Regions from separate parts of the Heyndrickxia sp. FSL W8-0423 genome, predicted to be linked through region 1. Evidence: riboswitches for the same ligand, from Rfam matches in the RefSeq annotation. Region 1 holds a riboswitch; each other region holds the start of a gene.

Region 1 (3,284 bases):
ATTTCATTGTGCGGAAGTGTTTTCGGTTCGTTGATTATGTTCTTCGTGGCAAGATACGGATTCCAGCAATGGGTGCAAAAAGTACTTAATAAATATCCGAAAGCGAAGGAATACGAAAGCATTTTTCAAAAAAATGCATTTCTTGGAATTTTATTATTTCGTATAGCCCCCGTCATACCTGCGCCATTGCTGAATGTTCTCTGTGGTGTCAGTATGATTAGGTGGCCTATTTTCTTTATTGCTACTTTAATAGGAAAGTTTCCTTCAATTGTTATTTTTACGTTTGCAGGCAGTTTATTCGCTAGCAATAAATTACTCTCAGTCATAATTTATGGGACTTATTTTGTCATTATCGCAATAATCACAACTATTCATATCCAAAAAAGAAAAATACAAATGTGAATGGGGAGGTTCTATGATTGTTGCCTTTCATTGTTTGGCAGCACTAAATATCATTGATGCAGTAATTACGTTTATTGGTCTAAAGTTAGGTATGATAAAAGAGGCAAACCCATTAATGGATTATATATACAATCAACATTCAATCTTGTTTTTAGCAGTGAAACTGTCGTTTTCCTTCATATTATATAGTTTTCTATATGTAAAAAAAGTACCTGCAAAAAACATAGTAAAATACACGGCGTATATGGCCGTTTTGATTTACTCGTTTGTATTTTCACTTCATTTATATTGGATTGTAAAAATATAAAAGCGTCCAACTGAACGCTTTTATTTATTATTATTTAATTTCCATTTATTAAATTCTAAAAACTCACGGAACTCATCTTTCGATACACCAGAATTCATTGCTTCACGAACGAGAAGTTCCCAGTCTGAATCAAGTTCGTTTTCATCCGTTTTTTCAATCTCCTCATGTAATAAGGAGTTCACGGAAATTCCTAAAACGGCGGCAATTTTTTCAAGAAATTGAACAGAAGGATTGGATTGGATATTTCGCTCAATGGAGCTTAAATATGATTTCGCAACTCCAGCCTTTTCCGCAAGTTCTGATAAAGATAATTGTTTTTGAAGTCGAAAATTTTTAATACGCTGACCAATCATACACTTCTCACCTTCCTCCGAATTATTATAACATATAGCGAAGGAATTGTTTCATATTTAGAACAAAAAATACGCCTAACATATGAACTATGTACCCATTTTTTAAAATTTAACCTCCAGTTTATTTTTTGAAAAGTATTCTTTAATATCAGAAATACTTATTCCCATATCTATTGCATCCAAAATTAAGTTAACCCATTCTTGATCTAACGACTTTTCATCTACCTTCATTTGATTTTCCATTTTTATCCCCCTAAAATACGATGATAGTATTTAGGTAGTCCAGCCACCATAGTCGGGACACCGGGTTTCGCCTAGTATCCCAATCCTTAGATCTGTGACTTTGCGTCCCTATTTTTCAATAGGTTTGCCCTTTTCTGATGAAAATTACCTTCATTTTTGCTATTACTTATTGTCTATTCCCTACAAACCTGAGTATAAAGGATTAGATAGTTGGATACTCGTGGAATTTGTCGATGTCGAAAATACATTAATTTGCAGCAGATTGAATCAAATCTTGTAGATAATCAAAGAATTTTGTATTTTGATGTAAATTAAAGTCGATTTACTAACTTATTTATGTAACTTGACCGTCAAAGGCTTCTAAAAATAATACTTAAAAGTAATATATTTTGTCGAAAGTCATATATAGATGTAGAAATGTTTTTTTAGGATTATTCTGTTTATTTTTAAAAAAAGCTTTTTGTGAATGATCAAATCATCTGTGGTCTGTGTATTTATTTTGTTTAGTCAACTTAATTAATAAATCGCGTTCTTCTTTAGATAATGGACTCTTCTCAACTGCTTTGGCATTTTCCCTAATTTGTTCCGCGTTGCTGGCACCGGTAATTACGGAAGCAACTGATTCATTAGCTAAATTATACTGCAGAGCAAGTTCTGTCATTTTGCGGTTTCCCAGCAATAATTTATCCTTGATTTCTTGCATTAATTCAACTAATTCCTGATAGGAATAATCCAAATACCCTTTTTCCGAAATCTTTTCTATGCTTCTTTCGCTTAATATCCCTTTCGCAACAGGTCCTCTTGTCACCGCACTAACAGAATGTTCTTTTAAAAGAGGGAGTATGTCCTCTTCTGGACGACGATCTAGCAAACTATACTGGATCATTACGCTTACAATATTCGATTTTTGCACATATTCTCGGATGACATTTGGGCGAATGGAAGAGATTCCATAATATCTAATTAATCCTTCTTTTTTTAGTTCCTCAAAAGCTTCAATTGTTTCATCAATCGGATCTTGAATTGTCCCGCCGTGCAATTGATATAAATCGATATAATTTGTTTGTAGACGGTGAAGACTATTTTTTACCGCTTCTTTAATATAAGCTTTTGAGGGATCCCAATGCCAACTCGTTTTATCATCATTCCAGCGATTACCTACCTTAGTTGCGATAATGACCTGATCACGTACCGGTTTTAGTGATTTTCCAACTATCTCTTCATTTAAACCAAAGTCATAAAGATCAGCTGTATCGAAGTAATTAATTCCTACATCAACAGCGGCTTTCACAATCTCTTTTGCGGCAATTTCATTCGTCCCTAAAGACATACATCCAAGCCCTAACTTTGATACATATAATTCGGATGTTCCTAATTGATTTTTCTGCATGAAATTTAGTCCTTTCTTTCATTAGTAGAACTTATTTTATCGAAAAAAAGTGAGAAAAACCACTAATTGCTATTGTCCGGTTTTTTTAATCCAATCACTAACGTATTTATGCTTTTTCGCATAAAATTTAAGACTCTCTCTAATTTCCCAAGCCTTCCCACTTAAAATAATCCCTTTTGGTTGAATATAAATTTTCACTTGTATTCGCTCCTTGAAAAAACTCTAAGATTTTTTCGCATTTTTCTTTTTGTGTTAAAATGTATGAATGATGTCCAAGATTAGAACAGGGAGCAGATAAAATGCATAAATTCACTGAAAAAACATTGAAGACTGAAAAAATCTTTGAAGGAAAAGTGGTTCATTTACAAGTTGATGAGGTTGAACTTCCAAACGGAAAAACATCAAAGCGTGAAATCATTAAACATCCAGGTGCAGTTGCGATCTTAGCTGTTACCGATCAAAACAAAATTATTTTAGTTGAACAATTTAGAAAACCAATGGACAGGGCAATGATTGAGATTCCTGCTGGTAAATTAGAGCCAGGGGAAGAGCCGGAAATTACCGCTGTTCGGGAACTGGAAGAAGAAAC
Region 2 (3,284 bases), 1.6 Mb from region 1:
TCCCTCTTTTTAGCTAATCGTATCTATGAATCTACTTTTTCAGCATCAATCAACCAAACAAATGGATTCAATTTCGTGAATGAAACGGAAAAGCCATTTTGATTAAAAATATCTTGTAAAACTGAGATGGTTGTATAATACTCTCGTTCCAAATCCTCCGCTAAGCGGTTGAAATTTTTTCGCTTCGCATCCCGAATCATTTCATCTTTGGCATCCAAAGTTGCAAATACGGTATCGGCAAAAACAATTCGTCCACCCTTATTTAATAACGTACTATATTTTTTAATCGCTTTCGCTTTCTCCTCATCTGTTAAGTGATGGAAAGCATACGTACTCACAAAAGTATCGATCGGCTCCGGAATCTTTGGAAACTCTAGAAAGTCTCCATCCATAATCTTTACAAACGGTATTTTTTTTCGAGCAATTTTTCGCATGCCTTCAGAAGGCTCCATACCATAAACATTTAATCCTCTATTTAATAACTTCGCCGTTAAATTTCCGGTTCCCACACCAAACTCAACAACGGTTCCGGAAGAATGTTCAGCGACTTTCGTTAATATTTCATCATAATGAATAAACACATCTTCATATTCCGGATCATTTCCGGAAACTGTATTGTCATAAGAAAGGGACCATTCATCAAAAAGCTCATTAAATTCTCTGCCCAAACTTAATCCCCTCATTTCCTATAAATTAACTATGAATTAACTTTAGCACGGAATAGGTGAAAGTGCAATTACTTGAATAAAAAATGGGCAATATCCATCATAGTGGTCGTTTTCACTTGAACGGGACTTTTGCTATTTCAAAAAAATTTTTCAAAAGAAAGGATTTGCATTAAAATAAAAAGTGGAGATTGTTTAATAAATAAAACTTGAACATTCACATTCTAATTAGAGGTGATATCATGACATTATTGTCTGAAATTCTAAGCTATAACGAGGACTTTGTTTCTCAAAAAAAATATGAAGATTTTTCAACGACGAAATTTCCTGATAAACGATTGGTCATTTTAACTTGTATGGATACTAGACTAGTTGAACTTTTACATAAAGCGACCAATACGAAAAACGGGGATGTAAAAATCGTAAAAAATGCTGGGGCGATCGTCTCTCACCCTTTTGGAAGTATTATGAAAAGTCTATTGATTGCTGTTTATGAACTCCAGGCTGACGAAATATTAGTTATTGGACATCATGATTGTGGAATGAGCGCAATCGAGAGTGCCTCCATGTTAGAAAAAATTAAACAAAGAGGCATTGACGAAAAAACACTGGAAACGATTAAGTATTCTGGGATTAATTTAGATGAATGGTTCCAAGGATTTGATCATGTAGAAGAAAGTGTAGAACATAGTGTTAAAATGATTAAACAACATCCTTTATTATCAAATGACATTCCCGTACACGGTTTAGTTATTGATCCGGAAACAGGAAAATTAGATCTTGTTGTTGATGGATATAAAAACTAACTCTTTCCCTGCCTTGTTCAGGGAACTTCTTTTTAACGTTGCTTATCTTTATAAGCAATTCCTTGCAAAATATATTCAAAATAATGTTTAATATTTGATTTCCGCTTTTTGATGATTTGAAACATATGCAAGAGCTCTAGTAATTGTGTACGGCTGAGATGAGTGACCAAAACATTTATAATTGTTTCGGTATTTACCTCGCGTAATTCCCCCTCTTTTGTTCTAATTTTTAGTCCTGATAATGGGGAAATATACATTTTTAACAACCCTATTAATTGATTTAAACTAATTCGTACATTTGAGTAATCCGTATGTGTGTCAATGTTAATTGACGGTTTTTGCATTATAATCCCCCCATTCCTAGTGAAATTAATAAGAATAGAAATAAAAAAACTATTCCTAAATGAAGAAATAGTCAAATAAGACATTCAATAAGTATGACTATTCGGTGGCCCGGCGATCATCATTCCTTGGAACCTTAGACCCGTAGCTTTGCGTCCCTCACTTTCGCAAGGTTTGCCATTATCGTAAAATCAGTGTTTTAAAATTTTGCTAATATACATTTTATATCTGTCCTTATCTTTTATCAACAATTATTGCTATTTTTCGACATCTTTTCACGCATTTTTCAAAATTATTTTTCGAATATTTATAAAATTACAACCAGTAGTGGTATTATAGTCTTATATAAACAATAGGAGAGGGACTCGAATGAAAAAAACTGCACAAATTGTTTTAATTTCTATTTCAATCCTATTTTCCGTTGGCCAAGCTGTCATTAAACAAACCTTTCATTTTAGTGACATCATTGACGCTACCATTGCGACAGTTATTGCCTGGTTTGTTGGCTGGCAATATGATAAGCTTCAATACTTTGCAAAGAAAAAAAAAGAAAATGAAGATGGTTATAGAAAATTAATTGATTGGTTACCAAATCCGATTATCATTCATGACAATAAAATTATTATTTACGTAAATGAAGCGGCGATTTCAATGGTAAATGCTAGATCAAAACATCAAATCATCTCAAAATCAATAATCGACTTTATTAGTAAGGAATATACTGATAGGGTTAATGAAAGATTGCATCAAATAAAAAAAGAAAGACAACCACTTCCTAACATTGAATACAAATTGACTCGATTTGATGGGCAATCGATATTTTTTGATGCAACGTCAGTATTATCGCGATATGAAGGAAAAGATGTCATTTTAACGATTGGTAAGGATGTAACAGATCAAAAAAAACAAACCGATTCTCTCCTTCAAAAATCGGAAAAGCTGGCACTTGTTGGACAAATGGCGGCCGGAATTGCACACGAAATTCGTAATCCACTTACTTCTATTAAAGGTTTCATTCAATTATTCCGATCAAATACAAAACAAAAGGAATATTATGATCTCGTACTAAATGAACTAGAAAGAATAAATATTATTTTAGGTGAATTCCTTGTTTTAGCTAAGCCTTCTGTTGTTGTTTTTAAAGAAATTGACGTAAAAAAGTTAATCAAAGATGTCGTTACCCTAATCAATTCACAATTAATGTTAAATAATGTCCAAATAAAAGTTGAAATGGATGAGCATATACCTTCAATATCCTGCGAGGAAACCCAAATGAAGCAAGTATTTATCAATATATTAAAAAATTCAATCGAAGCGATGCCGAATGGTGGGATTATTGAAATTAAAGTACAAGAAAAGAAAAAAGGGAAGCTCTCCATTTGTATTATCGACCAAGGGACTGGTATTCCTTCAGATCGCATTTCTACATTAGGAGAGCCTTTTTATACAACGAAGGAAAAAGGGACAGGAC
Region 3 (3,284 bases), 1.9 Mb from region 1:
AGATTACTATAACATTTAAAGGAAAAAAATAATTTTATTTAGAACACTATTAGTAGAACCTTGAAGGGGTATTTACCTCAAGTTTTTTTTATATGAGGGGCTACCCAGTGCGAATAAACTCCTATTTAGAGAATCCCTAAGGAAGTCCAAGAGACGCAAAGGTATGAATCATCGAACCAACAGATGATAATTTCAGGCAAAGCAGTAGGAGATGCCATCGAGGGGTGGAAAGGCTCTTATAAATTGGCTGAAAAATATCTGGGTCCCACCTCAAGCCCCGACCTTCTATTGAAAGCCGGCTTCAGATGAAGAAACAGATACCTATATGTGCCCTAATCAGAAACGTATTGAATTTCAATATCATTCTGTCCTCACATTAATGGCAGGGAATTTAAGAAAATTCCCGCTAACTACTAAAGTAATATAAGGATTCACCTTTCTCACTATTTGATGCTAGTTATATCCCAGACTCTTTTTTTTCACAAAATCACAAGCGCACTAGATGCTAAAGCGAGTCTGATAAATAAGCGGAGAAAGTTCCCTTAATTAGCATAATAGCACTGAAATTAGCTAAAATAGACGGAAGTTTTCCGGCTATTTACTCAAAAAACATGAAAATAGGTAATTTTTCTTTGCTTAATCGGAAAATTTCCGCTTATATCCCCCAAACCAAACTTTATTCAGCAGTATAACCGGAGAATCTCCGCTTATTTATATATCACTAGTTACTCAATAATGGTTTGCACAAAAAGTTCACATTTTTAAAGTAATTCCCTATTTATTATTCACATATAACATTTTACCCTGTATAATGTTTTAGTATGGGTAAAATTAACCAAGTAACCCTCTTTTGCTTGAGTACAATATCCTATTGGATTGGTAGTTATTTAGGTCTACTTATACATCCTATCTTTAAATTAGAAACAGATTTCTAGCTAATACAATTTAATAAAGGATTACCTTATGATAATGGCAAACTTATTGAAAGATAAGGACGCAAAGCTACGGATCTAAGGCTTATAAGCTAGGACCGCCGGGTTACCAAGAAGGATTGGAAATTTGAAATGAGTTTAGAAGTATAGCTATAGCTTTATTTAATTTCATTTTATTAGAAGCTCACCAATCTTTAATTGGTGAGCTTTTTTTTCTTGTGTAAAACCTTTATTAAACCTCTATATTTGATGGAAGCGCATGGATGGTAATGAATGAGTATAGACCTAGTGATTTGGTAATTATCTGGAGAGATTTAATAAAATAATGAAAGGAATGATTATTTTGAAGAAGTTCTTTAGTTTTGCAAATGTTTCATACAAAGCGCGATTTACGATGGTAAGCGTCATAAGTACATTAGTAGTTGCTATTGTTGTTACAAGCATTAGTTATTTTTCAGACATGAATTTTCTAATGGATAAGTTAGCAACCGATTCGACCAACACGGTAAAGGCTTGGTCAAAAGATTTAAATAATGATGATATTTTATCCTTAATGGAAAGTAAGGATGAGAATAGTGAGATTTCGAAAAGTCTTGTCGAACATTTTGATAAATTAGCAAAATATCAACCTGCAGTGGCCCAAGGGTACATTTTTGGGACTGAGTTGAAAAATGGTACAGATACGAGTGTTGTTTCAGGACCAACCTTTCTTATGGAGGATTTCAAGAAATCCAATCTTAACATCGGAGATATGTATACACAGCCTGAAATCATTGCCAAAGCCATTAAGAAAATGAAAGAGACAAAGTCATTAGTCTCTTCTGAACCCTATAAAGATTCTTTTGGAACATGGATTACGGTGTTAAAACCAATTATGAACGCGCAAGGTGATGTAGTAGCTTATTACGGAGTAGATTTTGAAGCAAAATCTTATATTGAGGGTAAACATCATGAAACGCTGATTATTATTAGTATTTTAATAGGATTATTGATTGTGGCATCAGTGATTCAATACTTTATTATGAACAGAGCATTTAGACCTATCCAGGGCATGATGGTTGGGATTGAAAAGGTATCAAATGGAGATTATTCAGTTAAATTAAAAGAGACGAAAGGTGAGTTTGGTCAATTAGCAGTTAAATTTAATGTGATGGTTGAAACGGTTGGAAAACTCTTAAATTCGGTGAAATCTGCATCTAGTGAGACTACAGATCATGCGAATACTCTTTACTCCTCAGTGGAAGAGTCAGGTAAAACAATTGAACAGATAACAAGTGAAATTACCGAAATGTCGTCGCGTTTTAATACTCAGACGGAGGCAACAGATGAAGTTCTCCAATCTTTACAAGAATTAGCTACTGGTGTTGATTCAGTTGCACGTAATTCAACAGATGTCAGTGAGCTTTCTGTTAAAACGGAAGAGCAAGCTCAAATAGGGAATGAATCAGTCAACAAAGTTAAAGAGCAAATGGCCTATATCAGTAGTTCAACGAAAAATTCGGAAGATAGCATTTTAGCTTTGAAAACACGCTCAGATGAAATCAGTAAGATTGTTCAGTTAATAACCGACGTCGCAGACCAAACTAACTTATTAGCTTTAAATGCTGCCATTGAAGCTGCAAGGGCAGGAGAACAAGGAAAAGGATTCGCAGTAGTAGCTGATGAAGTAAGGAAACTTGCAGAGCAGTCAAGGGAATCAGCTAAGCAGATTGAAGAACTTATTTCCGGTATTCAAACTGAAACAGAGAAAGCAGTTGAATCCATTCAAAGTGAAGCAAAATTTGTTGATGAAGGGGTCAAATTGGTAGAAGAAACGGAGAAAGTTTTCTCTGAAATCTTGCATTCTGCTGGTAAAGTAGCTGTTCGTATACAAGAAGTATCGGCGGCAACACAACAAATTGCTGCAGGGAACCAACAAGTAACATCAACTTTTGAACAGTTATCGGTAATCACAAATCAAAATAATGAAACAGTAGAGACGATCTCGGAAAATATTCAGGAACAAGAAGCAACTTTTAAAACAATCATCCAATCAGCTAAAGATATGAGCCAAGTGGCAGAAGGTTTAGATAGTGTTGTATCAACTTTAAAGGCTGAAAGATAGGTATAAAGGTGAATGGACAGGTGTTCGTGATGGAAATCTAGAACACCTGTTAGAGCTTTATGAATCTACCATAAATAATTGAAGGATAGAGGGATTATGACAAAACAGATTAACATCAAAGCAAATATCAATGAAATTATTAATACGTTAAATTTTCCAGTAAAACAAGAACTGAAATCAACTTCCAATAAATTCAAAACCTCCTTGAAAAACTTACCCTATACAGACAATGTTTTGCTTGTAACAGC

What was found. Region 1 has a riboswitch for cyclic di-GMP ahead of MKY81_RS16960 (anti-repressor SinI family protein). Riboswitches for the same ligand answer to the same signal wherever they lie in the genome.
Region 2: it holds a riboswitch for cyclic di-GMP, as region 1 does, so the genes downstream of both, MKY81_RS08460 (hypothetical protein) here and MKY81_RS16960 (anti-repressor SinI family protein) in region 1, are expected to answer to the same signal.
Region 3: it holds a riboswitch for cyclic di-GMP, as region 1 does, so the genes downstream of both, MKY81_RS07115 (methyl-accepting chemotaxis protein) here and MKY81_RS16960 (anti-repressor SinI family protein) in region 1, are expected to answer to the same signal.

What each region holds. Positions count from the first base shown of each region.
Region 1 is NZ_JBBPBE010000001.1:3,309,397-3,312,680, reverse strand. Features, by position in the region: gene MKY81_RS16975 (TVP38/TMEM64 family protein) at 1-402, shown strand, start outside; gene MKY81_RS16970 (DUF5658 family protein) at 416-709, shown strand; gene MKY81_RS16965 (helix-turn-helix domain-containing protein) at 730-1,062, opposite strand; gene MKY81_RS16960 (anti-repressor SinI family protein) at 1,165-1,293, opposite strand; cyclic di-GMP riboswitch class I at 1,336-1,444, opposite strand; gene MKY81_RS16955 (aldo/keto reductase) at 1,781-2,695, opposite strand; gene mciZ (Z-ring formation inhibitor MciZ) at 2,765-2,893, opposite strand; gene MKY81_RS16945 (NUDIX hydrolase) at 2,995-3,284, shown strand, end outside.
Region 2 is NZ_JBBPBE010000001.1:1,685,957-1,689,240, reverse strand. Features, by position in the region: gene MKY81_RS08470 (class I SAM-dependent DNA methyltransferase) at 24-668, opposite strand; gene MKY81_RS08465 (beta-class carbonic anhydrase) at 908-1,471, shown strand; gene MKY81_RS08460 (hypothetical protein) at 1,504-1,815, opposite strand; cyclic di-GMP riboswitch class I at 1,916-2,002, opposite strand; gene MKY81_RS08455 (ATP-binding protein) at 2,183-3,284, shown strand, end outside.
Region 3 is NZ_JBBPBE010000001.1:1,413,712-1,416,995, forward strand. Features, by position in the region: cyclic di-GMP riboswitch class I at 962-1,046, shown strand; gene MKY81_RS07115 (methyl-accepting chemotaxis protein) at 1,327-3,036, shown strand; gene MKY81_RS07120 (non-ribosomal peptide synthetase) at 3,133-3,284, shown strand, end outside.